DNA from 2 places in the Streptomyces sp. NPDC126510 genome. Region 2 is predicted to be linked to the other one. Evidence: predicted binding sites of a transcription regulator. Region 2 holds the regulator's gene; the other holds the start of a gene.

Region 1 (14,331 bases), on a different contig from region 2:
GCCGCCGCGCCGTCGACCTGGTCCGGCGCCGGGAGAACTACGCCCGCAAGCTGGCGGAGATCGGCCGGGACCTGTCGGCCGTCCCGCCCCCGGAGGAACCCGCAGATCCCGACGACATCGACGACGACCTGCTGCGCCTGGTCTTCACCGCCTGCCACCCGGTCCTTTCCACCGAGGCCCGCACCGCCCTCACCCTGCGCCTGCTCGGCGGACTGACCACGGCCGAGATCGCCCGCGCCTTCCTGGTCCCGGAGCCGACGATCGCGCAGCGCGTCGTCCGCGCCAAACGCACCCTCGCGACGCGGAACATCGCCTTCGAGGTGCCCCACGGCGCCGACCGCGAGGCCCGCCTCGGCTCGGTCCTCGACGTCATCTACCTGATCTTCAACGAGGGATACGCCGCCACGGCCGGCGACGACTGGCTGCGCCCGTCCCTGTGCGAGGACGCCCTGCGCCTGGCCCGGGTGCTCTCGGCCCTGATGCCGAAGGAGCCCGAAGTGCACGGCCTCACCGCGCTCCTGGAGCTCCAGGCCTCCCGTACGGCGGCCCGCACGGGCCCCTCCGGCGAGCCGGTCCTCCTGAAGGACCAGAAGCGCTCCCGCTGGAACCGCATGCTCATCGCCCGCGGCATCGCCGCGCTGGGCCGGGCCGAGGCCACCTCATCCGGCGCCCCGGGCCCGTACACCCTGCAAGCGGCCATCGCCGCCTGCCACGCCCACGCGTACACCTACGAGGAGACGGACTGGTCCCGCATCGCCACCCTCTACCGCCTGCTGGCCGCCCGCTCCCCGTCCCCGGTCGTGGAGCTGAACCGCGCGGTGGCCGTCTCGATGTCCGAGGGGCCGGGCCCGGCCCTCGCCCTCGTCGACGCTCTGGCCGGCGACCCGGCCCTGCGGGGCTACCACCTGCTGCCCAGCGTCCGCGGCGACCTCCTCGCCCGCCTCGGCCGCACGCAGGAGGCCCGGGCGGAGTTCGAACGGGCGGCGTCCCTGACCCGGAACGAACGGGAGCGGGAGCTGCTGCTGAGGCGGGCGGCGGAGCAGCCCTGACGGCTGCGCCCGGCTGGGGAGGTCCCACGAGCGTCGGGCCGTCCACGGCTGTAGCCGGTGGGTCCCGCGAGCATCGAACGGTTCTACGACTCGCCCAGGTGGGTCCCGACGAGCGTGGGGGGCACCTCTGACCGCTATGCCCGCACCGGGTGCCCGATGAGCATCGCCGGTGCCCCCGCGACCCTGGTCAGGAACACCGTCGCCGCGTGCGGGCCCTGCGGCTTGACCTTCCTGCGTAGCTCCTCCGGCTCGACCGCCGAGCCCCGCTTCTTCACGGTCAGCGTGCCGACCTGCCGCTCCCGCAGGAGGGCCTTCAGCTTCTTGACGTTGAAGGGCAGGTGGTCGGTGATCTCGTAGGCCGTGGCGTACGGGGTCGGGCGATGGGCGTCGGCCGTGACGTACGCGATGGTCGCGTCGAGCAGGCCGCCGTCGACCTGGTCGGCCACCTCGGCGACCAGGTGGGCGCGGATGACGGCGCCGTCGGGCTCGTAGAGGTAGCGGCCGGGCGGGCGGACGTCCGGGTCGGGCAGGCCGCGCGAGAGCAGGGTGCGGGGGCCCGGCAGGAGGGTCGCCCGGACCGCCCCCGGCTCGGTGCCGAACCACAGCACCGCCTCCTTGACGTCCCCGCCGTCGGAGATCCACTCGGCCTCGGCGTCCTCGGGGACCGCCTCGTGCGGGATGCCGGGGGCGATCTTCAGAGCGGCGCCGCGCGGGGCCCGGCGGGCGGCGCCGACCGCCCAGGACAGGGGCGGTGAGTAGGCCTCGGGGTCGAAGATCCGGCCGCGTCCGCCGCGCCGGGCGGGGTCCACGAACACGGCGTCGAAACCGGCCGTGTCCACCTCCGTCACGTCCGCCTCGCGCACCTCGACGAGACCGGCCAGGTCCAGCGCGGCGGCGTTGGCCCGGGCCGCGGCGGCGGTCTGCGGATCCCGGTCCACGGCCAGGACCCGGATTCCGGCGCGGGCCAGCGCGATCGCGTCCCCGCCGATGCCGCAGCACAGGTCGGCGACCGAGGCGATGCCCGACTCGGCCATGCGCCGGGCCCGGTAGGCCGCCACGCTCGCCCGGGTCGACTGCTCGACGCCGTTCGGCGTGAAGAACATCCGGCCCGCGTCCTCGGCCCCGAACTTCGCCACCGCCCGCTGCCGCAGCCGCGCCTGGCCCAGCGCCGCCGACACCAGCTCGGCGGGGTGCTCGCGGCGCAGCCGCGTCGCGACGGCCAGCTCCTGGGCCGGATCGGTGTCCCGCACCTCGTCGAGGAGAGCGCGGCCTTCGGGGGTGAGGAGGAGGGCGAGGTCGTTCACCGGATCATTGTCGGCCACGGGGGCAGGGGCCGGACCGGCGGTGGCCGGTCCGGTGCGAGCGACGGCTGAGCCCGACCACGCGTGGCGTGCGGCCGGTGTGGGCCAGTCGGTGGATGACGGGACGCCGCCGAGGTGTCGGCCCCGGGGCGGCGGCAGGGGGCTGCGAGGATCCGGCATCATGCGAGCAGTCGTACAAAATGATAAAAGTCGGGCGCCGGGACGGGCGTCCGCCGGTGTGCGGATCGTCCTGGCCGTGCTCGTCCTCGCCGCCATCGCCTCCGGCTGCGCGCAGGACGGCGGCGACCAGGTCACCCCGGCCGGCGGCCAGCAGCCGCTCGACGCGCCCCCGGCCCGCGCGCTCGACGCCTACGCCGCCAAGCTGCGCGCCGCGCACGCCGCCCGGGTAGCCGCCGCGCACCGCTGGGGTCTGCGCAAGGCCCCGTCGGCCGCCCCGCCCGCCCCCGCGAAGAAGCCCGAAGTCAGGACCCGCAAGGGCTTCGAGGTGGACGGCCACCGGGACCTCCCGCCCGTCTTCACCAGGATCCCCACCCGGGACAAGGTCGTGTTCCTGACCATCGACGACGGCGCCGAGAAGGACCCGGCGTTCCTGCGGATGATGAGCGAACTGGACGTCCCGTACAGCGCCTTCCTCAGCGGCTACCTGGTCAGGAACGACACCCGCTACTTCCGGAAGATGCAGTCCCGGGGCGTGGTCCTGCACAACCACACCCTCAACCACCCCAACCTGCGGGGCATGTCCTACCGGAAGCAGAAGCGCGAGATCTGCGGCATGCAGCGCTACATGGAGAGGCGGTTCGGCAAACGCCCCACCCTCTTCCGCCCGCCCTACGGCAGCTACGACCGTGCGACCCTGCGGGCCGCCAGGACCTGCGGCATCACGTACGTGCCCCTGTGGAACGAGGAGGTCTTCGCCGACCACTGGGAGTACCGCGACGGGGGCCGGAAGCTCCATCCGGGCGACATCGTCCTCACGCACTTCCGGGGTCGTGACCAGTGGAAGGGCACCATGGCCGACATGATCCGCCGCTTCCTGAACAAGGTCACGGCTCAGGGGTACGCGGTCGGGCGGCTGGAGGACTATCTGTGAGGCGCCAGGCGGCCGTACTGCTGTGCGCGGTCCTGCTGGCCGGCTGTTCCGGGGCGGCGGTCGAGCGGCCGGGCATCGCCGACGGCCGGGCCCGGGGCCCGGCGCGCGGGGTGAACGACACGCGGCGGCCGCCGCCCGTCGTGGACCACGTCACCACCCGCGAACCCGTCGTCTTCCTCACCTACGACGACGGCGCCGAACGCGACCCCCGCTTCGTCGGCCTCGTCCGCGAACGGCGGCTCCCGGTCAGCATGTTCCTCACGGACAGCGTCGTGGGACCCGGCTACGGCCACTTCGCCCGGCTGCGCGCCGTCGGCGCGTCCATCCAGAACCACACCCTCGACCACCCCGCCCTGCGCGGTCTGCCCTACGCCGGCCAGCGCGCCGAGATCTGCGGCCAGCAGCACAAACTCCGCTCCCGCTTCGGCGTCGTCCCGCGCCTCTTCCGCCCGCCCTACGGCACCTACGACGCCACGACCCTGCGCGCCGCCGCCGACTGCGGCATCACCGCGGTCGTCCTGTGGCGCGCGTCCCTGAACGCCGACGGCGAACTGGCGTACACCCGCGGCGAGCCGGGCCTGCGGGCCGGCGACATCATCTCGGTGCCGTCGGACGGGACGGAGCCGAGGACCCTGGCCGAACGGACGGTGCGGCTGCTGCGCGAGATCGAGAAGAGGGGGCTGCGGGTGGGGCGGCTCGAGGACCACCTGGAGGGCGCATCCGCCCGACGCGCCGCACGCAATTAGCAGTCCGCTTGACCGAGTGCTAATCGCAGTCATAGTCTCGGCTCTGGCACTCCCCCTAGGAGAGTGCCAACACAGCGACGGGCAGGTCCGGCACCCGCGACGACGGATCCACCTGGTCGCCACCTCAGACAGTTAACCCCGTGAGATCTCCGAAGGGGGAGGTCGGATCGTGACGACCACCAGCTCCAAGGTTGCCATCAAGCCGCTCGAGGACCGCATCGTGGTCCAGCCGCTCGACGCCGAGCAGACCACCGCCTCTGGCCTGGTCATCCCGGACACCGCCAAGGAGAAGCCCCAGGAGGGCGTCGTCCTGGCCGTGGGCCCGGGCCGCTTCGAGGACGGCAACCGTCTTCCGCTCGACGTCTCCGTCGGCGACGTCGTGCTCTACAGCAAGTACGGCGGCACCGAGGTGAAGTACAACGGCGAGGAGTACCTCGTCCTCTCGGCCCGCGACGTGCTCGCGATCGTCGAGAAGTAATTCACCCCAAGCACATTGCTTTGAACTGCGCCCCTGGCCCCCGCGATCGCTAAGAAGCCGGGCGCCCGGGGCGCAGTGCCGTATATCCCAGATTCCGGAAGAGGGCTCACGCTCCCATGGCGAAGATCCTGAAGTTCGACGAGGACGCCCGTCGCGCCCTCGAGCGCGGCGTCAACAAGCTTGCCGACACGGTCAAGGTGACGATCGGCCCCAAGGGCCGCAACGTCGTCATCGACAAGAAGTTCGGCGCTCCCACCATCACCAACGACGGTGTGACCATCGCCCGTGAGGTCGAGGTCGAGGACCCGTACGAGAACCTCGGTGCCCAGCTGGTCAAGGAGGTGGCGACCAAGACCAACGACATCGCGGGTGACGGTACGACCACCGCGACCGTGCTCGCCCAGGCGCTCGTGCGCGAGGGCCTGAAGAACGTCGCCGCCGGTGCCTCCCCGGCCGCCCTGAAGAAGGGCATCGACGCCGCCGTCGCCGCCGTTTCCGAGGACCTGCTCGCCACGGCCCGCCCGATCGACGAGAAGTCCGACATCGCCGCCGTCGCCGCGCTGTCCGCCCAGGACCAGCAGGTCGGCGAGCTCATCGCCGAGGCGATGGACAAGGTCGGCAAGGACGGTGTCATCACCGTCGAGGAGTCCAACACCTTCGGCCTGGAGCTGGACTTCACCGAGGGCATGGCCTTCGACAAGGGCTACCTGTCGCCGTACTTCGTGACGGACCAGGAGCGCATGGAAGCCGTCCTGGACGACCCGTACATCCTCATCACGCAGGGCAAGATCTCCGCCATCGCGGACCTCCTGCCGCTGCTGGAGAAGGTCATCCAGTCCAACGCCTCCAAGCCGCTGCTGATCATCGCCGAGGACGTCGAGGGCGAGGCCCTCTCCACCCTCGTCGTGAACAAGATCCGCGGCACGTTCAACGCCGTCGCCGTGAAGGCCCCCGGCTTCGGCGACCGCCGCAAGGCGATGCTGCAGGACCTGGCCGTCCTCACCGGCGCCACGGTCGTCTCCGAGGAGGTCGGCCTCAAGCTCGACCAGGTCGGTCTCGACGTCCTCGGCTCCGCCCGCCGCATCACCGTCACCAAGGACGACACCACGGTCGTCGACGGCGCCGGCAACAAGGACGACGTGCAGGGCCGCGTCGCCCAGATCAAGGCCGAGATCGAGTCCACCGACTCCGACTGGGACCGCGAGAAGCTCCAGGAGCGCCTCGCGAAGCTGGCCGGCGGCGTGTGCGTCATCCGCGTGGGTGCCGCCACCGAGGTCGAGCTCAAGGAGCGCAAGCACCGTCTGGAGGACGCCATCTCCGCGACCCGCGCCGCGGTCGAGGAGGGCATCGTCTCCGGTGGCGGCTCCGCGCTCGTCCACGCCGTGAAGGTCCTGGAGGGCAACCTCGGCAAGACCGGCGACGAGGCCACGGGTGTCGCGGTCGTCCGCAAGGCCGCCGTCGAGCCGCTGCGCTGGATCGCCGAGAACGCCGGCCTCGAGGGCTACGTCATCACCTCCAAGGTCGCCGAGCTCGACAAGGGCCAGGGCTTCAACGCCGCCACCGGCGAGTACGGCGACCTGGTCAAGGCCGGCGTCATCGACCCGGTCAAGGTCACCCGCTCCGCCCTGGAGAACGCCGCCTCCATCGCTTCCCTCCTCCTCACGACTGAGACCCTGGTCGTCGAGAAGAAGGAAGAGGAGGAGCCGGCCGCCGCGGGCCACGGCCACGGCCACGCCCACTGAGGCATGACGGCTGAGGGCTGACGACGTCGGCCCGCCCGAGCCCGAGCGAAGGCCCGGCACCCCGGAAACGGGGCGCCGGGCCTTCGCCGTTCCGGTTCCGCTGTGCCTTCGCCGTTCCGGCCCGCCGGTGATGGAACCGGCGAGACCGGCGCCGGCCTCCTACACACCGGAGCCGAAGGGGGATGCGATGAGCCAGGCGCTCTACGAGGAACGGTCCCGGAATCCGCTGGCGCGCACGGCGGAACTCACCGGGGACCGGCTGCGCAGAGGTGGCCGGACCACACCGCTGGAGGAGCTGAACCTCGCCGCCATGGCCGAGGCGTATCTGCGGGGACGCTGGCTCGGCGGCGGCGGAACCGAACGCCCCCTGGAGTCGCTGGCGCAGGGCCCGGGCGTCGTCCCGGTCACCCGGGTGACCGGCACGACAGCGCCCCTGAAGGTGCGCCGCACCGCCGACTTCGCCCACGCGCTGGGGGGACTGGCCGTGCGCAGGTGCGGCGGGCCGGACCAGGTGGCCGCACTCGCCGAGCGGGCCCGGGCGGAGGGCGTGCCCCTGTGGATCGCCCGCCGGTACGCGCCCGGTCCCGCCGGGCCGGTCGCCGTCGCAGTGGACCGGCGCCTGGTCCGCGTGGACGTCTGGGGCCCGCATGCTCCCGCCGTACGGCTCCGGGCACCGTACGGCTATCGCCCCGACGCCGCCGACCGGGCGTGCGGCCTGGTCATGTCCGTCGGGGACGTCACCGCACGGCTCGAACTGCGCAAGAAGATGCGCAAGTCCAAGAGCAGCGTGGAGATCCGGCTGCCCGACCGGCACTGGACACTGCGCCGCGAGAACGCCGAGAGCTCGTGGCTGCTGCGTGACGACCGGCGCGTCGCGCAGCTGACCCGCCCCTCACGGTGGCCCGGCCCTCCGCCCGGCACGGTGCTGCTGCCGCTTGCCGACGTGCACCACGAGGGCCCCGACCCCCTGGACGCCGTCATGGCCCACGCGGTCGCCGTGTCCTTCGGCCTGGGCGACACGACGGGCCTGGCCCGGTTCCGTGCCGTGAGGTCCCGCCGCGAGACGGACGACGAACTCTGGGAGCGCCCCTGGTTCAGCAACCTCGGCAGGGACCGCGACGACAACGAACCCGGCGGTGGCGACGGCTGGGGCAGCGACGGTGGGGACGGCGGCGACGGGGGAGGGGGCGGCAGCGACGGCGGTGGCGGGGACGGAGGAGGCGGTGGCGGAGGCGACTAGCCGCGCCCGGCGGCTCCGGCAAGCCGCGCTCTTGACGGCGTTCCGGCCCGCTCGAGCGGGCCGGAACGCCGTGATGCGCCGGGAAGTCAGAGCTCCGCGGGATCCAGCACGCCGAGCTGCTGCATCAGCCCCAGCCGGTCGTACTGCCACCAGCCCTCGGCGATCTTCCCGTCCGGAGTGCAGCGGTGGACGGTCGTCCCCGTCATCGTGACCTCCTGACCGGTCGGTGGGATCCCGAGGAACTCCCCCGTGTGCCTCCCGTGGAAGGTCCACCGGGTGCACACCCGGTCGCCCTGCGCCATCTGGTCCTCGAGGGTGAACGAGAAGTCGAACCCGCCCCGCCACACCTCCACCTCGCGCCGGAGCGCGTCCAGCCCGATGACGTCCTGCACATTGGAAGGATCGTGGTCGTGGTAGTCCTCGATGAACACGTCGTTGAACGGCGGCGCGTCCCCCTGGCCCGGCGCGAGCTCGAAGAACCTGCGCGCGGTCGCCGCGTACAGCTGCTCGTCCCGCACCACGTCCAGGTCCGTGAAGGTCGGCGTCTCCTCGCACAGGGCCACCATGTCCTGGAAGATCCGGTCGGTCTCCGGCAGCCCGGAGTTGCGCATCGCCTCCTCGTACGACGGGAACTCCACGATCTCCACGATGTGCGAGGCATCGGCCCGATCCTTCGCCACCACACTGTGCGAAGCGGTCCGCTTCCCCTTGGTCTGCTCGACCCACCGGTCCATCAGCCGGTTCATCTCGTCGAGCCGGCTGGTCCTGCATTCGATGAGCTGTACGAAGGTCATGGCCTCGCCTCCGGCCCCCCTGGGTCCGGCTGAACAGCTTCATTGTCCCAACAGGAGCTGCCCGTCGCCTCTCGGCCCAAGCCTCCTACTGCGGCCCGTACTTCCGCCCCGTCCTGGAGGAGACGGCCCCCAGCATCCCCCGCGGCACCAGCTTCGCCGCGCCCATCAGCGCCTTGTAGCGCGGGTCCGGGATGGACAGCGTCCTGCCGCGCGCCAGATCGTGCAGCGCGGCCGCGACCAGCTTGTCCGCGTCGAGCCACATCCAGCCCGGGATGTTGTCGGTGCCCATCCCGGCCCGCTCGTGGAACTCGGTGCGCACGAACCCCGGGCACAGCGCCATCAGCCGTACGCCGCTGCCGGCCAGGTCGCGTGCCGCGCCCTGCGTGAACTGCACGACCCAGGCCTTGGAGGCGCCGTAGGTGCCCCGGGGGACGAAGGCGGCCACCGACGCGACGTTCACGACGCCGCCGCGGCCGCGCTCGCGCATCGCCGCGGTCGCCGCCGACGTCAGCCGGAGCACCGCCTCGCAGTGCACCTTCAGCATCCGCAGCTCGTCCTCCATGGAGACGTCCAGATAGCGGCCCTTGTTGCCGAAGCCGGCGTTGTTGATCAGCAGGTCGACGGGGTTCTTGCGGTCGCCGAGGCGCCCGGCCACCGCCTCGATGCCCTTGTCCTCGGCCAGGTCGGCCGTCAGCACCTCCGCCTCGATGCCGTGCCGGTCGTGCAGCTCGGTCGCCTGTTCCCGAAGCCGCTTGGTGTCGCGGGCCACCAGCACCAGGTTGTGCCCGTCCGCCGCCAGTCGCCGCGCGAACGCGGCCCCGATGCCTGCCGTCGATCCCGTAATCAGAGCCGTTGTCATGGCAGAAGGTTAGTGACCCGGACTGAGTGCATCCGCTTCCCCTGGGGGCCGTCCGTGGTGAAGGGTCGGTGGAGACGGGTGTGGTGAGCGGCCGTCAGGCCCCGTACTTCTCCTGATATTCACGGGCCGTCCGCAGCACCTCCGGGTGCAGGGCCTCGCCGGCGGCCACCAGTCGCGGCAGCAGCGTCCGCTCGGTCGTCACCGCCCGGAACTGCAGGGCCACGGTCACGTCGTGTCCCGGCCGGTGCACGATCTCGACGGCATCGCCCGCGCGGAGCTCCCCGGGCTCGATCACCCGCAGATACGCCCCCGGCGCCCCCCGCTGCGTGAACCGCTTCACCCAGCCCTTCTCATCCAGATGGCCCTGGAACGTACGGCACGGGATCCGCCCGGAGGTGACCTCCAGCACCACCTCGGAGCCGATGCGCCAGCGCTCGCCGATCAGGGCACCGGACACGTCCAGGCCGCGGGTGGTGAGGTTCTCGCCGAACGCGCCGTCGGGCAGCGTCCGGCCCAGCTCGCGCTCCCACGCGTCCATGTCCTCGCGGGCCATGGCGTACACCGCCTGGTCGTCACCGCCGTGGTGCTCCAGCTTGCACACCGCGTCCCCGGCCAGCCCGCTCCCGCCGACGCCCTTGGGCCCGGGCGCGGACACCCGCACCGGCCCGTCCACCGGCCGCTTGTCGATCCCGGTCACGCCCTCCGGGTTGTCCGTGTACGGCACGGCCTCGGCACGGCCCAGATTCACTGACAGAAGCTCCATGCCCGAACGGTAGGCGACCGTTACCCAAAGCGTCGACGCATTATCGGCCTCGGCGTCAAAGGGTGACTTATCCTCGAAGGGTGATCGAAGCACGTCATCTCCGCGTCCTGCGCGCCGTCGCGACCACCGGCTCCTTCTCCGCCGCGGGCCGCGAGCTGGGCTGCACCCAGCCCGCCGTCAGCCAGCAGATGAAGGCCCTGGAAACCTCCGTCGGCACACCGCTGCTGATCCGCACCGGACGGGAGATGCGCCTGACCCAGGCCGGTGAGGCCCTGGTGCGGCACGCCGCCGGGATCCTCTCCGGGCTCACGGCGGCGGAGGAGGAGGTCGCCGCCATCGCCGGGCTGCGCGCCGGACGGGTCCGGCTCGTCTCCTTCCCCAGTGGCAGCTCCACCCTCGTTCCCACGGCCCTCGCCGCACTGCGCGAGGCGCACCCCGGCACCCGCGTCTTCCTGGAGGAGGCCGAGCCGCCCGCGTCCGTCGGCCTGCTGCGCGAGGGTGACTGCGACGTGGCGCTCGCCTTCCGCTACGAAGGGGCCGCCGGCGCGGAGGAGTGGGACGACCTCGTCGTACGACCGTTGCTGTCGGACCGGCTCGTCGCGCTCGTGCCGGAGCGCCACCGGCTCGCGGGGGCGCAGTCCGTCGCGATCGGGGAGCTCGCCGAGGAGCCGTGGATCGCTGGCTGCCCGCGTTGCCGCGGACAGTTGGTGGAGGTGTGCGCGGCGGCCGGCTTCATCCCGCGCATCGACTTCGCGACCGACGACTACCCGGCGGTCGCCGGCCTCGTCGGGGCCGGCCTGGGCGTGGCCGTCCTTCCCCAGCTGGCCGTCGAGTCGGTCCGGCCCCGGGGGGTGCGCGCCGTGCGGCTGGAACCGGCGGTGCGGCGGGAGATCGTCGCGCTCACCCTGCCCGACCTCGCACAGGTTCCGGCCGTGGCGGCGACACTCGACCAGCTGGCCCGGGCCGCCCGCCGCCCGTAGCGGCCCACCTGCGTCAAAAACCAACGGCACGCATGCGCGTGCCCTGTGCAGAAACGTTCCTTCAGTTGTTCGAGGCGGTGTGCCCGCCCGGTGCCGACGCCGACACCAGCCGGTTGCGCGCCCGCCCCATCAGCTCTTCGCGCTCGTCCTCGGTCAGCCCGCCCCACACGCCGTACGGCTCACGCACCGCCAGGGCGTGAGCAGCGCACTCCGCGCGTACCGGGCACCTCATGCAGACCTCTTTGGCCGAGTTCTCACGAGCGCTCCTCGCCGCACCGCGCTCACCCTCCGGATGGAAGAAGAGCGAGCTGTCCACCCCGCGACAGGCAGCCAGCAGCTGCCAGTCCCACAGGTCCGCGTTCGGTCCGGGAAGGCGGGAGAAATCTGCCATTACGTGACCCCTTGTAGCCGTTCTGGGCGGATCCGGTGTCTATGACCGTACAACTGCGATCTAAGGAGATGAAAATATGACTCATTGCGAATCTAGCTCCAGACACTGGCAAAGCGGAAGAAATGGGTCTGAATGGGGCATGGCTTGTGATGAAAGTTCGAGGGTCTGCGGTGCATATCTGCACCGTGTCCGTCCCCTCACGTAGAGTGCCGAAGAGGGCGGCCGCCCCCGTAACTCTTTCGAGTGACCGTCGTTGAGAGTGCGAGGCGGTTGAAGGAACAAGTGCTCGGGCGTGCGTCCGAGACGGTCGACCGCACAGGTGACGATTTCGTACCAGCCTGGAGGCTCAAGGTGACGTGCATCAGCTGCGGAGGGCGGTCATGACTTCCGTCCTCGTCTGCGACGACTCCCCGCTTGCCCGAGAGGCGCTCCGTCGTGCGGTGGCGACCGTGCCCGGTGTAGAGCGCGTGACGACGGCGGCCAACGGTGAGGAGGTCCTCCGCCGCTGGGGGGCCGACCGCTCGGACCTGATTCTGATGGACGTACGCATGCCCGGACTGGGCGGCGTCGAGACGGTCCGACGGCTGCTGTCCGCCGACCCCGGTGCGCGCATCATCATGCTCACCGTCGCCGAGGACCTGGACGGCGTGGCCCTCGCGGTCGCCGCCGGTGCCCGCGGCTACCTGCACAAGGACGCCTCCCGCGCTGAACTGCGCGCGACGGTGACCCAGGCCCTGGCCGACCCGACCTGGCGGCTCGCCCCGCGACGGCTGCGCTCGGCCGAGATGGGCGCGGCGCCCACGCTCACCGCGCGTGAGATCCAGGTCCTCGAAGGCATGAGCCACGGCCGCTCGAACGCCGAGATCGGCCGCGAGCTCTTCCTCTCCGAGGACACCGTCAAGACGCACGCCCGGCGCCTGTTCAAGAAGCTCGGCGCCTCGGACCGGGCCCACGCCGTTGCGCTCGGCTTCCGGTGGGGTCTGGTGCGCTAGGGCCTGTCCTTCGGATCGGGCCGGCTTCGACGCCGCGCGGCCTCCGGCCGTGGCTGGGGAGCGGGGGCACGTGGATGCCCCCGCGCGAGCCGCACACGCGTGGACCGGACCCGGCGGCCGACGACAGCGCCGGCGGGGGCCTTCCCCTGCCCGGGCGAGGTCGAGAGCCCGGCAGGGCGCAGGCGAGGGTCCGCGTCCCCACAATGATCCGAACGGCAGGCCCCAGCGATCGTGGTGAGAGCACGGAACGCCAGGTGGGCGCGGGTGGGCCGGGTGCCCGCAGGGTGCCCGCTGCTCGTTTCGCCGCGGATGCCGCATCCTTGAGGGTGTGGAGTTCCTCGGGGACGAGTCGGTCGAGCGGAAGGGGAGGGCGCAGGGGATGAGTGCCGGCGCACCTGCTCATAACGCTTCGGTGCACAACAACGGGCGCGGTGCCGCGGACCCGGCGGCCGCAAGGCACCATGGACCGATGCGCGACGACGAGGCGGCCCCTGCCCAGGGCCCGATCGGGGCGCTCGTCCACCGCGCCGTCGACGGGGACGAGCAGGCGACGCACGACCTGCTCGCCCATGTCCACCCCCTGGCCCTGCGCTACTGCCGCACCCGTCTGTCCCGTCTCCCCGGCGACGCCCGGCACTTCGTGGAGGATCTCGCGCAGGAGGTCTGCGTGGCGGTGCTCCTCGCGCTGCCCCGCTACCGGGACACCGGCCGCCCCTTCGAGGCGTTCGTCTTCGCCATCGCCGCCCACAAGGTCGCCGACCTGCAGCGCGCGGCGATGCGCCACCCCGGCTCGACGGCCGTCCCCTCCGACGAGATGCCCGAGCGCCCGGACGACTCCCTGGGCCCGGAGGAGCGCGCCCTGCTCAGCAGCGACGCGGAATGGGCCAAGAAACTCCTGGCCAACCTCCCCGAGAACCAGCGGGAACTGCTGCTGCTGCGCATCGCGGTGGGGCTCACGGCCGAGGAGACCGGCCAGATGTTGGGAATGTCACCCGGCGCGGTCCGGGTCGCTCAGCACAGGGCGCTCAGCCGGCTGCGTGCGCTGGCCGAGCAGTAGTCCCGCAGGAACAGACCCTCAGTTGAACAGGCGGTGCGCCGCTTCCGTACGAACATACGAAGCCCGGAGCCGACCGGAACCGTGGAATGAGACAGCCGCGCTTCCCGTTAGCATGGACATCCGCACCGATCAAGGCCATTTGGGGAAGGTGTCATGACTGCCAACGTCGACGGAGTGCCCGGAAAATTCGCGACACTCGGGCTGACCTACGACGACGTGCTGCTGCTGCCGGGTGCATCCGAGGTGCTCCCCAACGCGGTCGACACCTCGTCCCGCATCTCCCGCAACGTCCGGGTGAACATCCCGCTGCTCTCCGCGGCGATGGACAAGGTGACCGAGTCGCGCATGGCGATCGCGATGGCCCGCCAGGGCGGCGTCGGCGTGCTGCACCGCAACCTCTCCGTCGAGGACCAGGTCAACCAGGTCGATCTGGTCAAGCGGTCCGAGTCCGGCATGGTCACCGACCCGATCACGGTCCACCCCGACGCCACGCTGGCCGAGGCCGACGCCCTGTGCGCCAAGTTCCGCATCAGCGGCGTCCCGGTCACCGACGGCAACAAGAAGCTGCTCGGCATCGTCACCAACCGCGACATGGCCTTCGAGTCGGACCGCACGCGCCAGGTGCGCGAGGTCATGACCCCGATGCCGCTGGTCACCGGGAAAGTCGGCATCTCCGGTGCGGACGCCATGGAGCTGCTGCGCCGCCACAAGATCGAGAAGCTGCCGCTGGTCGACGACGCGGGTGTCCTCAAGGGCCTGATCACGGTCAAGGACTTCGTCAAGGCCGAGCAGTACCCCAACGCGGCGAAGGACGCCGAGGGCCGGCTG
Region 2 (14,331 bases):
CGTCGTCCTCGGCGGTGAAGGCGACCAGGTCGCCGCGCACATGGGGGAACCGGAGGTAAGCAGGCGATGTCACCCGATCACCCTATGCAGGGACGACGCCGCGCGGACAGGGTTCCGATCACTTGCCCTCGACAGGGCGGCAGTCCGGATACCGCTCGCACCAGATGGTCTGGGTGACGGTCACGGTGACCGTCGGCCCGGGCTGCCCGTTCGGGGGGCCGCCGACGGGCGGCGGGCTGGTGGAGTCGCAGTCGCCGAGGCCGTCGACCTCGAACCACACCTTGCCGTCCACCTTGGCGGTGATGTTCCCGCGTACGCAGGCGCCGTTCACCGCGTGGGTGACCTTGCCGTCGACGGTGATGTCCTTGCCGTCGTCGGTCTCGCCCTCGCAGTCGACGGTCGCGACGGTCCGCTCACGCGCCGAGGGTGACGACTTCCCGCCGTTCTCCCCGTAGGAGGCGGTGCACGTGAGCCACCGTACGTCCGCCTTCTGCCGGTTGAGCTCTTTGGTCACGGTCTGGTCGGTGGTGTACGCGACGGACGCGGCGCTGACACTGCCGGGCTCGCAGGCGACGGCGCCGCCCACGGCCACGACGGCGAACGTCGCCGCGACCGCAACCCGCCGGCCGCGCGGCCCCGGCCGTTTCCTTCTCGAAGCCCCCATGGAAGGGAGCCTGCCACTGCCGGAGGCCGCGCGGTAGGGCGCAAAGGCGTCAGCCGCGCAGCAGCAGCCACTCCTGAAGCTCCACCAAGTTGCCCTCGGGGTCCTTGAGATGGGCCACCCGCATGCGGTCCGTCATGGGCGCCGGGCCGCGCAGCACCGTGGCGCCGCGCATCGTGATCTCCTCGCAGTACGCGTCCAGCCCGTCCACCCGCAGCACGACCAGGGAGCGGTGGCCGGCCGCCGTGTCACCCAGTTCGCCGAGCACCTCGGCCATCATCGACCGGTCCTGGAGGGCGATTCCCGCGGAACCGACCGCGGGGCTGAACTTCTCGTACGGCCCGTCCGCAGCCCCCGACTGCGGCTTGAGGCCGAGGACTTCGCCGTAGAAGCGGTAACAGGCGGAGAAATCGGTCACGAGCAGACGGACCTGTGCGAGTTCCACGGTGCCTCCAGAGGTCAGGACCAGCGTCCGGTGCGTGCCAGGAGCACGGCCGCGGCGGCCGTCCCGGCAGTCGATGTGCGCAGCACACTGCGCCCGAGGCGGTACGCCTGCGCCCCCGCCTCCTCGAACTGCGCCAGCTCCTCCGGCGCCACGCCCCCCTCGGGCCCCACGACCAGCACGATCTCGCCGGTGGCCGGCAGTTCGGCCGTGGCCAGGGGCGTGTCCCCGCTCTCGTGCAGCACGGCGGCGAAGTCCGCTCCGGCCAGCAGGGAGCCGACCTGCTTGGTCGTGGCAGCCTCCGCGACCTCCGGGAAGCGCACCCGGCGGGACTGTTTGCCGGCCTCCCGGGCCGTGGCCCGCCATTTGCCCAGGGCCTTCGCTCCGCGGTCGCCCTTCCACTGCGTGATGCAGCGCGCCGCCGCCCACGGCACGATCGCGTCGACGCCGACCTCGGTCATCGTCTCGACGGCGAGTTCCCCCCGGTCGCCCTTGGGCAGCGCCTGGACGACGGTGACCCGGGGCTCCTCGGCGGGCTCCTCGTGCACCGAGTCCAGCTGGAGGATCAGCCGGTCCTTGCCCTCGGTGTCGAGCACGACGCAGTCCGCCCAGCGGCCGGACCCGTCCGTGAGGACGACGTCCTCACCGGCGCGCAGCCGCTTCACGGAGACGGCGTGCCGTCCTTCCGGCCCGTCGAGGACGTACCGGCCGCCACCGCCCGCGTCGAAGTGCTCGACCACGAACACCGGCGCGGTCACAGCACGCCCCCACCGGTCAACGAGGCACGGGCGCCGGCCAGTTCACCGGCCAGCACCTCCACCAGCCGCCCGGCGGGCAGCTCCCGCGCCATCCGGTGCCCCTGCCCGGCCCACAGCGCCATGCCCTGCGCGTCCCCGGCCTTGGCGGCGGCCTTGCGCAGCGGCGAGGTGAGGTGGTGGATCTCGGGGTAGGCGGCGGGCGCGTACGGGCCGTGCTCGCGCAGGAACCGGTTGACGAGCCCGCGTGCCGGGCGGCCGGAGAAGGCCCGGGTCAACTCCGTGCGCACGAAGAGGGGGTTGGTCAGCGCCTGCTTGTGCAGGGCGTTCGCCCCCGACTCGTGCGTGGCGAGGAAGGCGGTGCCCAGCTGGGCCGCGCTCGCGCCCGCGGCGAGGACACCGGCGATCTGGCTGCCGCGCATGATGCCGCCGGCGGCGATGATCGGGATGCTCACGGCCTCACGGACCTGCGCGATCAGCGACAGCAGGCCGATGCCGGAACGGTCGGTCTCGGGGATGTCCCGGTGGGTGCCCTGGTGGCCGCCGGCCTCGACGCCCTGGGCGATGACCCCGTCCGCACCCGCCCGTTCGACGGCCCGGGCCTCGTCGGGGGTGGTCGCGGCGGCCAGGACGAAGGTGCCGACGCGGTGCAGGGCGTCGACGACCTCGCGGCTCGGGACGCCGAAGTGGAAGGACACCACCGGCACGGGGTTGTCGCGCAGCACCACGAGCTTGGCCTCGAAGCCGTCATCGCGTCCGCTGTCCGGGTCGCCGAGCTCGGCCTCGTACCAGGTGGCCTCGCCGGCGAGCTGGTGGGCGTAGACGTCGACGGCGGCGGGGTCGGCGTACTCCGGCTGCGGCATGAAGACGTTGACGCCGAAGGGCCTGCTCGTGAGGCTCCGGAGCTGCTTGATCTCCTGGTACATCCCGTCGGGGGTCTTGTACCCGGCGGCGAGGAACCCGAGCCCGCCCGCCTCGCACACGGCGGCGGCGAGCTGCGGCACGGAGACGCCACCCGCCATGGGGGCCTGCACGATCGGGTGGGGGAAGAGATCGGTCAGTGCGGAGGACATGACCGCATGTTGTCACGTCCTCCGCACCACTCCGAAACCGGCCTGCCCACTGGCATAGACCAGAGGAACAGGCACCTCCCATGGCCGGAGGCTCCCCCGGTCAGCGCCCGTTGAACGCGTCCTTCAACCGCGAGAACAACCCCTGCTGGCCCGGCTGACTGTGCCTGCCCGGGGGACGACCCCCGGACCCCCGGCAGGCAGCCGGACCAGCCGTGTCAGCGCCCGTTGAAGGCATCCTTCAGCCGCGAGAACAACCCCTGCTGCCCCGGCTGGAACTGCCCCGTGGGGCGTTCCTCGCCGCGGAGTTTGGAGAGCTCGCGCAGCAGGCGCTCCTGCTCGGGGTCGAGCTTGGTCGGGGTCTGGACCTCGACGTGGACGATGAGGTCGCCGCGACCGCCGCCGCGCAGGTGCGTGACGCCCCGGCCGTGCAGCGGGATCGACTGGCCGGACTGGGTGCCCGGGCGGATGTCGACCTCCTCCATGCCGTCGAGCGTCTCCAGCGGCACCTTCGTGCCGAGGGACGCCGCCGTCATGGGGATCGTCACCGTGCAGTGCAGGTCGTCGCCGCGCCGCTGGAACGTGCTGTGCGGCAGCTCGTGGATCTCGACGTAGAGGTCACCGGCCGGGCCGCCGCCGGGACCGACCTCGCCCTCGCCGGCGAGCTGGATCCGCGTGCCGTTGTCCACACCGGCCGGGATCTTGACCGTGAGCGTCCGGCGGGACCGGACGCGGCCGTCGCCGGCGCACTCCGGGCACGGCGTCGGGACGACCGTGCCGAAGCCCTGGCACTGCGGGCACGGGCGGGACGTCATGACCTGGCCCAGGAAGGACCGGGTCACCTGCGAGACCTCACCGCGGCCGCGGCACATGTCACACGTCTGGGCGGAGGTGCCCGGGGCCGCGCCCTCACCACTGCAGGTGTTGCAGACGACGGCCGTGTCGACCTGGATGTCCTTGGTCGTGCCGAAGGCCGCCTCGTCGAGCTCGACCTCGATACGGATCATCGCGTCCTGGCCGCGGCGGGTGCGCGAGCGCGGTCCGCGCTGCGACGCCGTGCCGAAGAACGCGTCCATGATGTCCGAGAAGTTGCCGAAGCCACCGGCTCCGAAGCCGCCCGCACCGCCGCCTCCGGCCTGCGAGAGCGGGTCGCCGCCGAGGTCGTAGACCTGCTTCTTCTGCGGGTCCGACAGCACCTCGTAAGCGGCGTTGATCTCCTTGAACCGCTCCTGGGTCTTCGGATCGGGGTTGACGTCCGGGTGCAGCTCGCGCGCGAGCCGCCGGAAGGCCTTCTTGATCTCTTCCTGCGACGCGTCGCGGCGCACGCCGAGTACGGCGTAGTAGTCCGTGGCCACTACGACTCCGCCAGGATCTGTCCGACGTACCGTGCCACTGCGCGTACCGCTCCCATCGTTCCCGGGTAGTCCATGCGGGTCGGTCCGACCACGCCGAGCTTGGCGACTGCCTCGCCGCCCGAACCGTAGCCGACCGACACGACGGACGTGGAGTTGAGTCCTTCGTGGGCGTTCTCGTGACCGATCCGTACGGTCACGCCCGGATCCTTGGCCTCGCCGAGCAGCTTGAGGAGCACGACCTGCTCCTCAAGCGCCTCCAGCACCGGCCGGATCGTGAGAGGGAAGTCATGCCCGAAGCGGGTCAGATTGGCGGTGCCGCCGATCATCAGCCGCTCCTCGTTCTCCTCGACGAGCGTCTCCAGAAGTGTGGAGAGCACCGTAGAGACCGTACCCCGGTCCTCGTGCTCGAACGCCTCCGGGAGATCCTCCACCAGACTCGGCACATCCGCGAAACGCCGGTTCGCCACGCGGCTGTTGAGCCGCGCGCGCAGATCCGCGAGTGAGGCGTCGCCGAAGGGCGCCGGGCAGTCGACCACCCGCTGCTCGACCCGCCCGGTGTCCGTGATCAGCACGAGCATCACGCGCGCGGGCGCCAGGGAGAGCAACTCCACGTGCCGCACGGTCGAGCGGGTCAGCGACGGGTACTGCACGACGGCGACCTGACGCGTGAGCTGCGCGAGCAGCCGCACCGTGCGCGCCACGACGTCGTCGAGGTCGACGGCACCCTCGAGGAAGTTCTGGATCGCGCGCCGCTCGGGCGCGGTCATCGGCTTGACGCCGGCGAGCTTGTCGACGAACAGTCGGTAGCCCTTGTCGGTGGGGATGCGCCCGGCGCTGGTGTGCGGCTGGGCGATGTACCCCTCGTCCTCGAGGGCCGCCATGTCGTTGCGGACGGTGGCCGGGGAGACGCCGAGGCTGTGCCGCTCGGTGAGGGCCTTGGAGCCCACCGGCTCCTCGGTGCCGACGTAGTCCTGGACGATGGCGCGCAGCACCTGCAGCCTGCGTTCACTGAGCATCGCGCACACCTCCAGAAGTCTCCGCCTGCTTGCCCTGCCGGTCCGGCCTGGCACTCTGCGCGTGCGAGTGCCAGCATCCCCGGCCCAGTGTACGGCGGTGGGGTACACCCCCGGCAAGGCTGGTCGTGCGACGCCGTGCCCCGAGCGGGGCGCACCGCTAGCGTCGCCGTATGACGGTGACTTGGGAAGACCTCGGATGGGAGCGCGTGGCCGCCGGTGTGGGGCGGTGCCGGCTGCCGGTGTGGGACTGCACGACGGGGCTGGTCGCCGGCGAGGGGGCGGTCCTCATGATCGACGCGGGGTCGAGCCTCGCCGAGGGCGCGAAACTGGCCGCGCAGGCGCGGGCGCTCACAGGCCACCGTGTGACACATATCGCGCTGACCCACCCGCACTTCGACCATGTCTTCGGCGCAGCGGCACTCCCGGACGCCGAGGTGTTCGGCGCGGTGGGCGTGGACGCGGTGCTGTCACGGGTGCGGGACCGCGAGGAGCTGCGGGAGGACGCGGTGCGCCAGGGCCTGGCGGCGCCCACGGCCGAGGAGGCGGCGGAGCGGCTGGTCCCGCCCGGCCACCTGGTCTCCGGTGAGTGGACGCTCGACCTGGGCGGCGGCCGGCAGGTGCTGCTGGCGAACGTCGGGCCGGGGCACACCGCGCACGACCTGGCGGTGCTGGTGCCCGGTGATCCGGAGGTGGTGTTCTGCGGCGACCTGGTCGAGGAGTCGGGCGAGCCGCAGGCGGGCCCCGACGCGGTGCCCTCGCACTGGCCTGCCGCCCTGGACCGGCTGCTCGACCTGGGCGGCGAGGACGCGGTGTACGTGCCCGGTCACGGAGCGGTGGTGGACGCGGCGTTCGTGCGGGCGCAACGGGACGCGCTGGCGGCGCGTTTCGGCGTGTCGCGGTGATCGCCGTCCGCCTTCTCCTATCGTCATCCGAATGCGCCAGTACTCCGCCGACCTGACCCCGCCGTGGAAGAAGCCGAAGCCGGTGCCCGAGGTGGCGGCGGAGCCGGGCCTGGTGGTGGAGGAGCCGGGGACCGGTTTCTGCGGCGCGGTGATCGGCTGCGAGGCGGGCACGGTCACGCTGGAGGACCGCTTCGGCAAGCACCGGGTGTTCCCGATGGAGCCGCGCGGCTTCCTGCTGGAGGGCAGGGTGGTGACCCTCGTCCGGCCCGCGCCCGGCGGCCCGGCGCGTCCCACCCGCACGGCCTCGGGGTCGGTCGCCGTCCCCGGCGCACGCGCCCGTGTGGCCCGGGCCGGCCGCATCTACGTCGAGGGCCGCCACGACGCCGAGCTGGTCGAGAAGGTGTGGGGCGACGACCTGCGCATCGAGGGCGTGGTCGTGGAGTACCTGGAGGGCGTCGACGACCTGCCGTCGATCGTCTCCGAGTTCGCCCCCGGGCCGGACGCGCGCCTGGGCGTCCTGGTGGACCACCTCGTACCGGGCTCGAAGGAGTGGCGCATCGCACAGTCGGTGACGAGCGAGCACGCCCTGGTCGTGGGCCACCCCTACATCGACATCTGGGAGGCGGTGAAGCCGCAGTCGCTGGGCATCGCCGCCTGGCCCCGGGTCCCGCGCGGTCAGGACTGGAAGACGGGCGTGTGCCGGGCCCTGGGCTGGCCGGAGAACACAGGCGCCGCATGGCAGCGGATCCTGTCGGGCGTCCACTCGTACAAGGACCTGGAGCCGGAGCTGCTGGGCCGGGTGGAGGAACTGATCGACTTCGTGACGGCGCCGTAGCCGGTCTCAGCTGCTCTTAGCTACGGGCAATCGTGCCGCTGGGGCGGCACGGGTGGGCGCAGCCGCACCCCGCTACGCCGGGCTGCGGAACCCCCCGCGCCCGGCACCGACGCCGAGCACCTCAGTCCACGAGATCGCGCACAACCCCGTCCGCCAGCAACCGCCCGCGCAAGGTCAGCACAGCCCGCCCCTCCGCATACGGCTCTTTCTGAAGCAACCCTTCGGACAAGGCCCGCCGAGACGCCGCAAGCCCCTCCTCCCGCAGCAGCGACAACGGCACACCCTCCTTGAGCCGCAGCTCCAGCAGAATCCGCTCGACCCGCCGGTCCTCCTCCGAGAGCACCTCACGCCCGGCCCCCGGCGACCGCCCCGCCGCCAGCGCGGCCGCGTACGCCCCCGGATGCTTCACGTTCCACCACCGCACCCCGCCCACATGGCTGTGCGCACCGGGCCCGGCCCCCCACCAGTCGGCCCCCCGCCAGTACAGCTCGTTGTGCAGGCACCGCCCGGCCTGAGAGGTCGCCCAGTTCGACACCTCGTACCACTCGAAGCCCGCGCCGGAGAGCACCTCGTCCGCGATCAGGTACCGGTCGGCGTGGACGTCGTCGTCGGTCATCGGCACCTCGCCCCGGCGGATACGACGGGCCAGCTGCGTGCCCTCCTCGACGATCAGGGCGTACGCGCTGACATGGTCCGGCCCGGCGCCCAGCACCGCGTCCAGCGAGGCCCGCCAGTCGTCGTCGGACTCCCCGGGAGTGCCGTAGATCAGGTCGAGGTTGACGTGCTCGAACCCGGCCGCCCGGGCCTCCGCCACACAGGCCTCGGGCCGCCCCGGCGTGTGCGTACGGTCCAGCACCTTCAGCACGTGCTGCCGCGCGCTCTGCATCCCGAAGGAGATCCGGTTGAAGCCCCCTTCGCGCAGGGCGGCCAGGTACGCGGGGTCGACCGACTCCGGGTTCGCCTCGGTCGTGACCTCGGCGTCCTCCGCCAGCCCGAACTCGTCCCGCACGGCCTTCAGCATCCGTACGAGATCACCGGCGTCCAGCAACGTGGGCGTGCCGCCGCCCACGAACACCGTCCGCACCGGCCGCGGATCGTCCCCCAGCACCTTGCGCGCCAGCCGGATCTCGTCGGCCAGCGTCTCGGCATAGTTGTCGCGGGACGCCAGCACGCCGCCGCTGCCGCGCAGCTCGGTCGCGGTGTACGTGTTGAAGTCGCAGTAGCCGCAGCGGGTGGCGCAGTACGGGACGTGCAGGTAGAACCCGAGCGGACGGTCGGCGGCCCCGGCGAGGGCGGACGCGGGCAGCGCGCCGTCGTCGGGGACGGGCTCGCCGTCGGGAAGTGCGGAAGGCATGCCCTCCATTGTCCAGCACCCGGGCGGTCAGTCCGCCTGGAGCACCAGCAGCGCCAGATCGTCCGCCGGGGGCCGGGCCCCGAATTCGTGCACGAGCCGTCTGATCCGCTCGGCTATGAGCTCCGCGTCCAGGCCGGCGCACCCGGCCAGCGCCGCCGCGAGTCCGTCCCCGTCGTCGAACTGGCGGGAGCCCGAGCGGCGCTCGGTCACTCCGTCGGTGACGCAGAGCAGGGTGTCGCCGGACCGCAGCTCGAAGGTGTCGCTGGTGTAGGTGGCGTCCTCGACGACGCCGAGGAGGGTCTGGGGCTGCGCGGTCGTGTGCACCTCGCCGCCCGCCCCCAGCAGCAGGGGCAGCGGGTGCCCGGCGGAGGCCACGGTGCAGCGGACACCACCGTCGAAGGGGACGAGCTCGCCGTAGAGCAGCGACAGGAAGCGGGTCTGGGGACCGTCGCCGGGCTGGGTCGGTCGCGCGCCCGCGGCGACCAGCGCCCGGGCGGCCGCGTCGGCGGCCTCCGTGGCGTCGTCCAGCAGGAGCTGGTTGAGGCGGTCGAGGACGTCGGCGACCCGGTAGCCCTCGCGGGCCAGCAGCCGCAGCCAGGGCCGGGCCAGCCCGATCACGACGGCCGCCTCGGGGCCCTTGCCCTGGACGTCGCCGACGGCGAAGCACCAGCGGCCGTCGCCGGCCGGGAACAGGTCGTAGAAGTCACCGCTGGGGCCGCCCTTGTCGCACGGCTCGTAGACGAGGGCGCTGCGCACGCCGGGGATCTCGGCCACGGCGCCGGGCAGCAGCCCGCGCTGGAGCACGGCGCTGATGGTGGCCTGCCGGGCGTACTGGCGGGCGGCGCCGATGGCGAGGGCCACCCGGCGGCTGAGGTCCTCGACGAGGCCGGTGATCTCGTCGGGGAAGCCGGCCGGTCCGGACCGCCCGATGACGAGGGTGCCCAGCGGGCGTCCCCCTGCGACCAGCCGGTACGCGAGGGCCGAGCCGGGCTCGCCGTCCCCGAGCGCCTCGCCGGGCCAGGGACAGTCGACGGGCCCGGACCCGCCCTGGTCCCGGCCGCGCTCGAACGGGGACGCGCCCAACGGGTCGAACGGCTGCGGCGGGTCTTTCTCCAGGGCGCGGCGCAGCTCCTCGATGCGGTTCTCGCTGCCGTGCCAGACCCGGGCGAGGCGTGGTCCGCCCAGGCCGGCTCCACCGCTCCAGCCGCCGGCGGTGGCCTCGTCCTCCAGCCATACCGCGCACCAGTCGGCCAGCCGGGGCACGATCAGCTGTCCGGCGAGGGCCGCGACGAGGTCCTCGTCGAGCTGTCCGGCGAGCAGGTCGGAGGCCTCGGCGAGGAAGGACAGGGCGCCGCGGCCGAGCCAGGCGCCGTCGGGCCCGTTCAGTCCGTCGCGGTTCTCGTGCCGGTCCCGCCAGTCCCGGAGGTCGTTCCAGTCACGCAGGTCACGGGACTCCCGTGAGCCGGGCCGGGGCTGGGCCTCCCCGTCGTGGCCCGGGTGCTCCCGGTCCTGGCGCGAGTTCCCCGTCTCTTGTCCGTCTCGTGGGCCCCACAGTGCTCCGCCGTCCCGCGCATCCCATGGCTCTCCGCCGCCTTTTGTGCCCCACGGCTCGCCAACGCCCCGTGAATCCCACGGCTCTCGGTACGCACGCATGTCCCACCCGTCTCCGCCGCCCCTGGACCACGGGGCCTCCTCCACCTCCTCACCCGGGCGTGGTTCGGGTGCCGGGATCTCCGCCATCCGCAGGCCGCGCGCCGGCGCGTGCTCCCCGGCGTACGCCTCGATCTGCGTGCCCGCCGCGCAGCCGCCGACGGGCAGCCGGGCCCACACGGTCTTGCGGCCCGTGCGGTACGTGACGCCCCACGCCTCGCAGAGCGCGCCGACGAGCCGCAGTCCGCGCCCGTACTCGGGGATGTCGTGCGGGGTCTCCGGCTCGCCGCCGCGCGGGGCACGGGAGGGGTGGTGGTCGGAGACCTCGACGACGACCGCGGCCGTGTCCGGGGTGCCGCCCTCGACGCCTTCCAGCCGGAACTCCGTCTCGACGTCGGTGCCGGCGTGCACGACGGCGTTGGTGACGAGTTCGCTGACGACGAGCGTGGCGTCGTCGGCGAGGCGCTCGGTGAGGTGCTCGGCGCCGGGCAGTCCGAGCCCGGTCCACTCGGCGAGAGCCTCGCGCACCAGGGCGCGGGCGGCGCCCGGGGCGAGAGAGGTGCCGGACAGGGTCGTGTGCGCCCGCGCGCGCTCCGGTGCGGGCACCCCTGCGGCCGTCTCGGGCGCCGCGCATGCGGGCGCGCGTGTGTCGGAGGCGAGCGCCCCGGCGGTCGGTGCCATCACCTCCGCGGACGGTGCGGGCTCCTCGGGAACGGGCCCTTCCTGGACGGGCACGGGCGTCTCCCAAGCGGCTCCAGGCGCTTCTGAGGCACGGGAGGCGGTCTCCCGTTGCGTCGGAATGGCCCCCATGGACAGCTCCCCGGGCAGTTCGTACGAATACGCCACAGTCGATGCCGACAGAGTGACAGACTGACCACGCCCATAAGCGCCGAGTTACCGAAGTGGGCCGCCATGAGTGAGAACCGTGCTACTCCTGTGGTCGAAGACCGGTACGAAGACGGTCAGATTCGTGCATCCGATCTGCGCCCCCTGCTCGCCGCCATGACCGCGGCACGCGACGGCGACTTCGCCAAGGTGCCGGAATCAGGCCACGGGATGGTGGCCGAACTGACCGCCGTCTACAACCAGATCATGGACCGCAGCGTCCACTTCACCTTCGAGGTGCAGCGCGTCCGACGGGAACTGGTGCGGCACGGCCGGCTCGACGAGCGGCTCTCGGCCAGCCCCGGCCAGGGCTTGTGGACGTCCCGCGTCAACGACGTGAACCAGTTGCTCGACGCCCTGGTCGCCCCGGCGGCGAACGCCACACGTGTGCTGGACGCGGTGGCCGGCGGCGATCTGACCCAGCGGGTCGATCTGCACGACGGGACCCGGCAGTTGCGCGGCGATCTGCGGCACCTGGGCCGGGCCGTGAACAAGATGGTGGACCAGCTGTCGCTGTTCACCGAGGTGACGCGGGTGGCCCGCGAGGTGGGCACCGAGGGGCGGCTCGGCGGACGGGCCAAGGTGCAGGGCCTGTCGGGCAGCTGGCGGGACGTGACGGAGGCCGTCAACACGATGGCGTCCCGGCTGACGGCCCAGGTCCGGGACATCGCGGCGGTGACGACCGCGGTGGCCCGCGGCGACCTGACCCGCACGGTCACCGTGGAGGCGACCGGCGAGCTGCTGGAGCTCAAGCTGACCGTCAACACGATGGTCGACCAGCTCTCCGCCTTCGCCGACGAGGTCACCCGCGTCGCCCGCGAGGTCGGCACCGAGGGCCGGCTGGGCGGCCGGGCACAGGTGCGGGGCGTGTCCGGGGTGTGGAAGGACCTCACCGACAACGTCAACTTCATGGCGTCGAACCTGACTTCCCAGGTCCGCAACATCGCCCAGGTGACGACAGCGGTGGCCAACGGCGACCTGTCCCAGAAGATCACGGTCGACGCGCAGGGCGAGATCCTGGAGCTGAAGTCGACCATCAACACGATGGTCGACCAGCTCTCCGCCTTCGCCGACGAGGTCACCCGCGTGGCCCGCGAGGTCGGCACCGAGGGCAACCTCGGCGGCCGGGCACAGGTGCGGGGCGTCTCCGGCGTCTGGAAGGACCTCACCGACAACGTCAACTTCATGGCGGACAACCTCACCTCGCAGGTCCGCAACATCGCCCTCGTCTCCACCGCCGTCGCACAGGGCGACCTCGGCAAGAAGATCACGGTGGAGGCCAAGGGCGAGATCCTGGAGCTGAAGTCCACGATCAACACGATGGTCGACCAGCTCTCCGCCTTCGCCGACGAGGTCACCCGCGTCGCCCGCGAGGTCGGCACCGAGGGCCGGCTGGGCGGCCGGGCACAGGTGCGGGGCGTCTCCGGCGTCTGGAAGGACCTCACCGACAACGTCAACTTCATGGCGCTGAACCTGACTTCCCAGGTCCGCAACATCGCCCAGGTGACGACGGCCGTCGCCAACGGCGACCTGTCGAAGAAGATCACGGTCGACGCCCGCGGCGAGATCCTCGAGCTGAAGGACACCGTCAACACGATGGTGGAGCAACTGCGCGCCTTCGCCGACGAGGTGACACGGGTGGCCCGCGAGGTCGGCACCGACGGGCGGCTCGGCGGCCGGGCCCAGGTGCTGGGCGTCTCCGGCGTCTGGCGGGACCTGACGGACAACGTCAACTACATGGCCGACAACCTCACCTCCCAGGTGCGCAACATCGCCCAGGTCGCGACGGCCGTGGCGCAGGGCGACCTGTCCCGGAAGATCGACGTGGACGCGCGCGGCGAGATCCTTGAGCTGAAGACCACCATCAACACCATGGTCGACACGCTGTCCTCCTTCTCCTCGGAGGTCACGCGGGTCGCCCGCGAGGTCGGCTCCGAGGGCCAACTGGGCGGCCAGGCCCGGGTCGAGGGCGTCTACGGCACCTGGAAGCGCCTGACGACCAACGTCAACGAACTCGCCTCCAACCTCACCACCCAGGTCCGCGCCATCGCCGAGGTCGCCTCCGCTGTGGCCCAGGGCGACATGTCCCGCTCGATCACGGTGGAGACGCAGGGCGAGGTCGCCGAGCTCAAGGACAACATCAACCTGATGGTGGCCAACCTGCGCGAGACGACGCGCGCGAAGGACTGGCTGGAGTCCAATCTGGCCCGGCTCGCCGCCCTGATGCAGGGCCACCGGGACCTGATGGAGGTCGCCGATCTGATACTGCGCGAGCTGACCCCGCTGGTGAACGCCCAGTACGGCGCGTTCTACCTGGCCGATCCGGAAGAGGCCGGAGCGACGGTCCCCACCAAGGGGCTCGCCTTCATCGCCGGGTACGGCGCCGCCCAGGACGCGACGGTCGAGACCGGCGGCCTGCCGGTGCACGGCCTGGTCGCGCAGGCGGCCCGGGAGAAGAAGCGCATCCTGGTGGAGGGCGCTCCACCCGACTACATCAAGATCAACAGCGGTCTGGGCGAAGCGGCCCCGACCACGATCGTCATCATCCCGATCCTGTTCGAGGACAAGCTCCTGGGCGTCATCGAGCTCGCCTCGTTCTCCCGCTTCTCCGACGTCCACCTGGCGTTCTTCGACCAGTTCGTCAACACCATCGGCGTCGCCATCAACACGATCATCGCCAATTCCCGCACGGAGTCCCTGCTCGGTGAGTCCCAGCGCCTGGCCATGCAGCTGCAGGAGCGCTCGGACGAACTCCAGAAGCAGCAGGGCGAACTGCAGCGCTCCACGCCGCGCTGGAGGAGAAGGCCGCCCTGCTGGCCACGTCCTCCCAGTACAAGTCGGAGTTCCTGGCCAACATGTCACACGAGCTGCGTACGCCGCTGAACTCACTGCTGATCCTGGCCCGGCTGCTCTCCGACAACCCCGACGGCCGTCTCTCCGACCAGGAGGTGCAGTTCGCCACGACCATCCACCGCTCGGGCTCGGACCTCCTGCAGCTGATCAACGACATCCTGGACCTGTCGAAGATCGAGGCCGGCCGGATGGACGTACGCCCCAAGCGGCTCCCGCTCATCAAGCTGCTCGACTACGTCCACGCCACCTTCCGGCCCCTCACCTCGACCGGGGGCTCGCCTTCGAGGTCGCGGTCGGCGAGGCCGTACCGCGCGAGATGTACTCGGACGAGCAGCGGCTCCAGCAGATCCTGCGCAACCTCCTCTCCAACGCGATCAAGTTCACCGCGTCCGGCAAGGTTGAGCTGCGGGTGGACCGGGTGCAGGACGCCGAGCACCGCTGGGTCCGGGACACCGACGACGTCATCGCGTTCGCGGTGTCCGACACCGGCATCGGGATCGCGCCGGAGAAACTCCCGGTGATCTTCGAGGCGTTCGCGCAGGCCGACGGCACC

Evidence for each region. The regulator HrcA, encoded in region 2, represses chaperone genes, less so after heat shock. The targets are predictions, from matches to a motif close to TTNGCACTCNGNNNNNCNGAGTGCNAA.
Region 1: a site for HrcA is predicted at 4,251-4,277, ahead of groES (co-chaperone GroES). Genes of this name have one in related genera too.

The regions. Positions count from the first base shown of each region.
Region 1 covers NZ_JBEORR010000038.1:57,847-72,177, reverse strand. Annotated here, with positions in the region: gene ABTX60_RS36650 (RNA polymerase sigma factor) at 1-1,049, shown strand, start outside; gene ABTX60_RS36645 (THUMP-like domain-containing protein) at 1,184-2,353, opposite strand; gene ABTX60_RS36640 (polysaccharide deacetylase family protein) at 2,589-3,461, shown strand; gene ABTX60_RS36635 (polysaccharide deacetylase family protein) at 3,458-4,207, shown strand; gene groES (co-chaperone GroES) at 4,377-4,685, shown strand; gene groL (chaperonin GroEL) at 4,802-6,427, shown strand; gene ABTX60_RS36620 (hypothetical protein) at 6,615-7,667, shown strand; gene ABTX60_RS36615 (ester cyclase) at 7,754-8,461, opposite strand; gene ABTX60_RS36610 (SDR family NAD(P)-dependent oxidoreductase) at 8,547-9,320, opposite strand; gene ABTX60_RS36605 (MOSC domain-containing protein) at 9,415-10,083, opposite strand; gene ABTX60_RS36600 (LysR family transcriptional regulator) at 10,164-11,063, shown strand; gene ABTX60_RS36595 (WhiB family transcriptional regulator) at 11,125-11,454, opposite strand; gene ABTX60_RS36590 (response regulator transcription factor) at 11,835-12,446, shown strand; gene ABTX60_RS36585 (sigma-70 family RNA polymerase sigma factor) at 12,916-13,503, shown strand; gene guaB (IMP dehydrogenase) at 13,657-14,331, shown strand, end outside.
Region 2 covers NZ_JBEORR010000004.1:83,916-98,246, reverse strand. Annotated here, with positions in the region: gene ABTX60_RS06205 (S41 family peptidase) at 1-73, opposite strand, end outside; gene ABTX60_RS06200 (hypothetical protein) at 119-664, opposite strand; gene ABTX60_RS06195 (VOC family protein) at 714-1,106, opposite strand; gene ABTX60_RS06190 (16S rRNA (uracil(1498)-N(3))-methyltransferase) at 1,121-1,861, opposite strand; gene ABTX60_RS06185 (nitronate monooxygenase) at 1,858-2,931, opposite strand; gene dnaJ (molecular chaperone DnaJ) at 3,147-4,283, opposite strand; gene hrcA (heat-inducible transcriptional repressor HrcA) at 4,283-5,299, opposite strand; gene ABTX60_RS06170 (MBL fold metallo-hydrolase) at 5,470-6,201, shown strand; gene ABTX60_RS06165 (DUF3097 domain-containing protein) at 6,233-7,036, shown strand; gene hemW (radical SAM family heme chaperone HemW) at 7,158-8,390, opposite strand; gene ABTX60_RS06155 (SpoIIE family protein phosphatase) at 8,418-10,850, opposite strand; partial or broken gene ABTX60_RS06150 (HAMP domain-containing protein) at 11,043-14,331, shown strand, end outside.